3 regions of the Nocardioides luti genome follow, and region 1 is predicted to be linked to each of the others. Evidence: predicted binding sites of a transcription regulator. Region 1 holds the regulator's gene; each other region holds the start of a gene.
What was found. The regulator LexA, encoded in region 1, represses DNA repair genes until DNA is damaged. The targets are predictions, from matches to a motif close to TCGAACANNTGTTCGA.
Positions count from the first base shown of each region.

Region 1 (2,260 bases):
TGCCGGTGCCGACGATGACGACGGCGGTGCCGGCGGCGTACACCCAGGCCAGCGCCCGCACCCAGCGCCAGGCGGCGTTGCGCTGCACGGAGATCGCGACCCAGAGGGCCCAGCCGGCGTGCAGCGAGGGGAAGGCGGCCAGCTCGTTGGTGAGCCCGCCGAGCCCGCGCGGCGCGGACGCGTCCGTGCTCCACCAGCCGTCGGAGGCGTGCAGGCTGAGCACGTCGACGTACCCGGTGATGAAGCGCGGCGGCGCGGTCGGCATCAGGAGGTAGGCGACCAGCCCGATCAGGGTGCCGGCCACCAGCGCCCGGCGGGCGGGCAGGTAGGACCGGGTGCCGAGCTTGTAGAGCCACAGCAGGGTGGCGCCGGTGACGACGTAGTGGAGGCTGGCGTACCAGTACGACCCGAGCAGGCCGATGGCCTGGTGGCTGGTGAACAGCCGGTTGAGCGGCAGCTCCCAGTGGATGCCGAGCAGCCTCTCGAGGTGCAGGAGGTCGTGCGCGCGGGCCAGCGCCGGGGTCAGCGCGGTGTCGGCCAGCAGCCGCGAGAGGGAGTAGCCGACCCAGAGCGTCAGGATCAGGGTGAGCTCCAGGACCCCGCGCACCACGCGGGGGTAACGGTGCCGGATCACGAGGATCGACGGGAGGCTCACCGGACCAGCCTCGGCGATTTTGCCGTGGCAGGAAACCGGGTATTCCCCCGAGTCGTCCCCGAGGCGTGGACCGGCTCCACCGGGCTGCACCCCCTACACATGGGTCACATCCTACGGAGGACCGCCGTCACAATCCCGAGGATGGTCGCGTGCGTGCCGTCGATCGGGTCGAACGCCTCGTTGTGGGGCATCAGCCAGACCTTGCCGTCGCGGCGCTGGAGCGTCTTCACGGTGGCCTCGCCGTCGATCAGCGCGGCCACGATCTCGCCGTTCGAGGCGGTCTGCTCCTTGCGGATCACGACGTAGTCGCCGCTGCAGATCGCCGCGTCGATCATCGAGTCGCCGACGACCTCGAGCAGGAACAGCTCGCCCTCGCCGACCAGCTGCTTGGGCAGCGGGAAGACGTCCTGGATCTGCTCCTCGGCGAGGATCGGGCCACCGGCGGCGATCCGGCCCAGGACGGGGACGTACTGCGCGGCGGGGTGCGAGTCGCCGATGCCGGTCTCGTCGTACGACGACTCCTCGGCCGAGCTGATCGAGCGGCGGGCCGCGAGCACCTCGGGGAGGAACACCTCGAGCGCGCGGGGACGGTTCGGGTCGCGCTTGAGGAAGCCCTTCTCCTCGAGCACCTTGAGCTGGTGCGCGACGCTCGACGAGCTGGTCAGGCCGACCGCGTCGCCGATCTCGCGCATGCTGGGCGGGTAGCCCCGCAGCTCGATCGAGTCCTTGATGTGGGCCAGCACGCGCAGCTGGCGCGGCGTCAGGCCGGTGGCGTCGGGCGGGCCGTCCGGCAGCTCGGAGACCTTGCCGCGGGAGGAGTCCGCGACCTTGCCGGGGGTCTTGCTGGTGGCCATGGTGCTGCCTTCCGGTCGGGCTGGTCGATCAGTCGGGCGTGATCGGGTGTGACGGTGTGGGCCGGACCGGGGAGGACCCCGGACCGGAGTCCCACCGTAGCCATCGGGACACCCGATGTTCAAACATCTGTTCGAACGGCGTGTCGCGTCCGTGCCGGGTGCCCTCGGGGCTCCGCCGGCCCCGGATCTGCTTGACTCCCGCCATGTCCTCGCGCGCCAGCTCGCCCACGTCCGCCCGCCCGCTGAGCGCCGTCGTGACGGGAGGCGCCCGCGGCATCGGCCGGGGGATCGCCGAGCGGCTCGTGGACCGCGGGTACCAGGTGGTGGTCGCGGACGTGGACGCCGCCGCTGCGAGCGCCACGGCGGGCGAGATCGGCGCCGCGGCCGGGATCGGCCAGGACGTGCGCGACCGGGACGCCCACGCGGCCGTCGCGGCCGAGGCCGCGCGGCACGGTGCCCTTGCGGTGTGGTGCAACAACGCCGGGGTCGGCGACGACGGCCGGCTCTCCGAGACGAGCGAGGACGCCGTACGCCGTCTGGTGGACGTCAACCTGCTCGGCACCCTGTGGGGGATGCAGGCCGCGCTCGAGGGCTTCGGCTCCGCGGGCGGCGACATCGTCAACACGGCGTCGCTGGCGGGCCTGGCGCCGGTGCCGGGCTACACGGTGTACGCCGCCTCGAAGGCCGCCATCGTCTCCGCCACCATGTCGGTGGCCGCCGAGACGCCGCGCCGCGTCCGCGTGCACGCGAT
Region 1 is NZ_JACKXE010000001.1:1,565,687-1,567,946, reverse strand. Features, by position in the region: gene H5V45_RS07555 (phosphatase PAP2 family protein) at 1-655, opposite strand, end outside; gene lexA (transcriptional repressor LexA) at 760-1,509, opposite strand; gene H5V45_RS07545 (SDR family NAD(P)-dependent oxidoreductase) at 1,713-2,260, shown strand, end outside.

Region 2 (2,260 bases), 2.1 Mb from region 1:
GCGACACCTCCGGCGACGACGGCACCCTGGCCCGGATCGTCGAGGTCAACGAGCGGCTCACCACGCTGCGGCGCACCGCGGACGACGACGACCCCGTGGAGCGGGTGATCGTGTCCAACGCCGAGCAGCTGGTCGTCGTGACCGCCCTGGCCGACCCCGACCCCCAGCCCCGGCTCATCGACCGCGCCCTCGTGGCGGCGTACGACGCCGGGATGCAGCCGCTGCTCTGCCTCACCAAGTCCGACCTGGCCGACCCCGAGACACTGCTGTCGACCTACCGCTCCCTCGGCGTGCCGTGGGTCGTCACCCACCGCGGCGGCAACCTCGACGAGCTGCGCGACCGGATCAGCGACAGGACCAGCGTGCTGGTCGGCTCCAGCGGCGTCGGCAAGTCCACCCTGGTCAACGCGCTGGTCCCCACCGCGATGCGCGACGTGGGTGTCGTCAACGCCGTCACCGGCCGCGGTCGGCACACCTCCACCTCGGCGTACATGCTCGCCCTGCCGGACCTCGGCGACGGCCGCGGCGGCTGGATCATCGACACCCCCGGCATCCGCTCCTTCGGGCTGGCCCACGTGCAGCCCGAGGACCTGATCGGTGCGTTCCCCGACCTCGACGAGATGACCGAGGAGTGCCCCCGCGGCTGCACCCACGGCACCGACGAGCCCGAGTGCGGCCTCGACGAGGCCGTCGCCGCCGGCCGCGCCGACCCCGAGCGCGTCACGTCGTTCCGGCGGCTGCTCACCGCGCGGACCGAGTCGGTCCACTAGGTCGCGACGCGGGTCCGGGCCTTCCGGTGGTTGAGGAGGGCGCGCCTCCGGTGGTTGAGGAGGTTGCGCTAGCAACCGTCTCGAAACCACCCCACCCTGCCGCGACTCGAGGCCGTCTGTGGTTCGGCCTGTGCGCGCCTGGACGTAGCTCCGTTGTAGGGGATTTTTGGATTTTGTGGTTGCCGTGGGTGCCGGGGCTACTCCTCCTTGCGGTTGCTTTCAGAGTTGCCGTTGGTGCCACTGGCCCGCTTCGGTCACCGTTCGAACATTTGTCCTGATATTTTACTTTCAGAGTGTGGATCAGGCTCATTCTGGCCCTTGGATTGTCGGTGGTCCCTGATTGACTTTCCCCATGACCAGCTCCCAGACCACGGCTCCCCAGCACGCGATCTCGCGTGCCGTCGCCGCCATGGACGAGCAGGTCGACACCGTCCTCGACGCACCCGTGTGGTCGATGTCGGACGACGATGCCGCCGCCACGCTGATCCAGCTCACCCGGCTCGCCTCGCGCATCAGCGAGCTCGAAGCCAGGGTCGCCGTTCATGCCTCCGCGGTCGACGTCGGCTCGTCCGTCGGGGCGACCTCTACCCAGGCGTGGTGGGCGACCCAGACGCTCCAGACGCATCGGAGCACCGCGGCGAAGCTGCACCTGGCGGAGGCCCTCGGCCGCTGGCACGTCGTCTGTCAGGCCTTGTCCTCCGGGGCGATCCTGACAGAGCAGGCCCAGGTCATCGTCCGCGCACTCGACGACCTCCCGAATGATGTCGACCCCGAGACCCGGGTCCTGGCGGAGAAGCACCTGGTCGACCTCGCCGCCGATCACGACGCGATCGACCTGCGCCGCCTCGGCCGGGGCCTCCTGGACGTGATCGATCCCGCCGCCGGCGAGGCCGAAGAACAGCGACGTCTCGACGAGGAGGAGCGCAAGGCACGCCAGCGGATGCGCCTCACCATGAACGAAGACGGGCACGGCGCCTGCCACGGCAGATTCACCATCCCGGCCGCCCAAGGAGCGATGCTCAAGAAGATCCTCCAAGGCATCGCCGCCCCCAAGCACCAGACCGCCGTCCACGGCGCCGGCGCCACCATCGAGCGCAAGCCCAACCCCGAACGGCTGGGCGCCGCGCTCTGCGAGCTCATCGAGCGCTACCCCACCGACCGCCTCCCCAACGCCGGCGGCGTCAACGCGACGGTGGTGATCACGATGCCGCTCGAGACGCTCCTCGGTGCCGAGAAGGCCGCCACCTTGGACACCGGCGACAAGATCACCGCGAGCCAGGCCCGACGGCTCGCCTGCGAGGCGGGGATCGTCCCGGCCGTGCTCGGCGGGAAGTCCGAGGTCCTCGACCTCGGCCGCACCCGCCGCTTCTTCTCGAAAGCCCAGCTCCTGGCCCTCGGCATCCAGCAAGGCGGTTGCACCGCCGACGGGTGCGACTGGCCACCCAGCATGTGCCACGCCCACCACGACCACCCCTGGGCACACGGCGGCA
Region 2 is NZ_JACKXE010000001.1:3,712,781-3,715,040, reverse strand. Features, by position in the region: gene rsgA (ribosome small subunit-dependent GTPase A) at 1-770, shown strand, start outside; gene H5V45_RS17640 (HNH endonuclease signature motif containing protein) at 1,123-2,260, shown strand, end outside.
Region 2: the regulator LexA is predicted to act here: its motif matches at 1,032-1,047, upstream of H5V45_RS17640 (HNH endonuclease signature motif containing protein).

Region 3 (2,260 bases), 1.6 Mb from region 1:
GGCGCGCCGTCGACGGTCGCACCGCCCTCCGGCTGGACCACGACGTCGCCGACGGTGGAGGCGAAGAGGGCAGTGAAACTGCGGCTGAGGGTGTCGGAGAAGACCAGCGAGCCGGCCACGAAGGCGACGCCCAGGACGATCGCGAAGGTGCTGAGCAGCAGCCGGACCTTGCGACCGAGCAGGCTCTTGAGAGCAGCCCGGATCACGGGTCAGGCCTCCCCGGGCGTGCTGCCGGCAGGGCCGGCGTCGGCCATCCGCGCCATGATCGCGAGCACCTGCTCGCGGCTCGGCGCCCGCAGCTCGTCGACGACCCGGCCGTCGGCCAGGAAGACCACGCGGTCGGTGTAGGCCGCCGCCACCGGATCGTGGGTGACCATCACGATCGTCTGCCCGTGCTCGGTGACGCTGCGGCGCAGCAGCTCGAGCACCTCGGCGCCGGAGCGGGAGTCGAGGTTGCCGGTCGGCTCGTCCGCGAAGACGATCGTCGGACGGCTCACCAGGGCGCGGGCGACCGCGACGCGCTGCTGCTGGCCCCCGGACAGCTCGTTCGGCTTGTGCTTGAGACGGTCACCGAGCCCGACGGTCGCGATGACCGAGGCGTACCACTCCGGGTCGGGCCGGCGCCCCGCGATCGCGAGCGGCAGGAGGATGTTCTCCTCCGCGCTCAGCGTGGGGACGAGGTTGTAGGACTGGAAGACGAAGCCGATCTCGTCGCGACGCAGACGGGTCAGCGCCTTGTCCTTGAGGCTGGTCAGGTCCTGCTCGCCGATGAAGACGGACCCGGAGGTGCCGGTGTCGAGGGCCGCGCAGCAGTGCATGAGCGTCGACTTGCCGGACCCGCTCGGCCCCATCACCGCGGTGAACTCCCCTGCGCCCAGGTCCAGCGAGACGTCGTCGAGCGCGGTCACCAGGGCCGCACCGCTGCCGTAGGTCTTGGTCAGGTGGCGCACCCGGGCGGCCGGGGCACCGTCCTCGCGCAGGGCGGTCTCGGTCATGGGGCAACGATCCCCCGTCCGACCGACCCCGCGCCACCGGGTTCCCCCTGAGCCGCCCCTGGGACCACCCCCGCCGCAATCGTCGAACAGACGTTCGACCCGGTGCTAGGCTGCCCGCATGGACTTCCAGGGTTCACTCTTCGCCGCCCCCGAGCCCGAGGTGCGCGACCTGGCCGACCTGAGCGGGCTCGAGCGGCGGCCCCTGACCCGCGGCGCCTGGGTCGACGTGCACCGCGCCTGGGTCCCGGAGGCGGACGAGGTCTTTGCCGCGCTGGTGGCCCACGTGCCGTGGCGCGCCGAGCGCCGCCAGATGTACGACCGCGTCGTCGACGTCCCCCGCCTCGTGCACACGTACGCCGTCGGCGAGGCCCTCCCGCACCCCGTGCTCGCGTCCGCACGCGACGCGCTGTCCGCGCACTACCTGCCCGAGCTCGGCGAGCCGTTCGTGACCGCGGGCTGCTGCTACTACCGCGACGGCCGGGACAGCGTCGCCTGGCACGGCGACACCATCGGCCGCGGCCGCACCCAGGACACGATGGTCGCGATCGTCTCCTTCGGCGACCCCCGCCGGCTCACCCTCCGCCCGCGCGGCGGCGGTGGCGACTCGATCGCGATCCAGCTCGCCCACGGCGACCTCGTCGTGATGGGCGGCTCGTGCCAGCGCACCTGGGAGCACGCGGTGCCCAAGGTCGCCGGCGCCGGCCCCCGGATCAGCGTGCAGTTCCGCCCCCTCAACGTCTTCTGAGCGCCGGGCCTCCGCGGGACGTCATACGCACGGTGGAGGCGTCTGCTCCCTCCGTATGACGTCCCGCGGCCCCGGCGACCGAAACCCGCGTGCCCGCCGTCGGTGGCGACTGGTTGACTTCTCGGGCGATGACGACCCTGACCGAGCCCCGCCCGTCCCTCTCCTCCTTCTGGCACGACCTCCCCCGCGACGGCAAGCTGCTGCTGTCCGTGGTCGTCTTCGAGTTCCTCGGCACCGGCCTGGTGCTGCCCTTCCACGTCGTCTACCTCCACGAGGTCCGCGGCTTCGCGCTCAGCGACGTCGGCCTGCTGCTCGGCCTGCCGCCGCTCGTCGGCTTCCTGGTCGTCGGGCCGGGCGGGGCGGCCATCGACCGGCTGGGGGCGCGGCGGATCCTGCTCGCCTCGCTGGGCCTGCTGATCGCCGGCGACGTGCTGCTGGCGTTCTCCTCGACGCTGCTCCTCGCCGGCACCGCCCTGGTGATGTCCGGCGTCGCCTTCGGCGTCTCGTGGCCGGCCTCGCA
Region 3 is NZ_JACKXE010000001.1:3,196,071-3,198,330, reverse strand. Features, by position in the region: gene H5V45_RS15165 (FtsX-like permease family protein) at 1-206, opposite strand, end outside; gene H5V45_RS15160 (ABC transporter ATP-binding protein) at 210-995, opposite strand; gene H5V45_RS15155 (alpha-ketoglutarate-dependent dioxygenase AlkB) at 1,114-1,740, shown strand; gene H5V45_RS15150 (MFS transporter) at 1,869-2,260, shown strand, end outside.
Region 3: the regulator LexA is predicted to act here: its motif matches at 1,078-1,093, upstream of H5V45_RS15155 (alpha-ketoglutarate-dependent dioxygenase AlkB).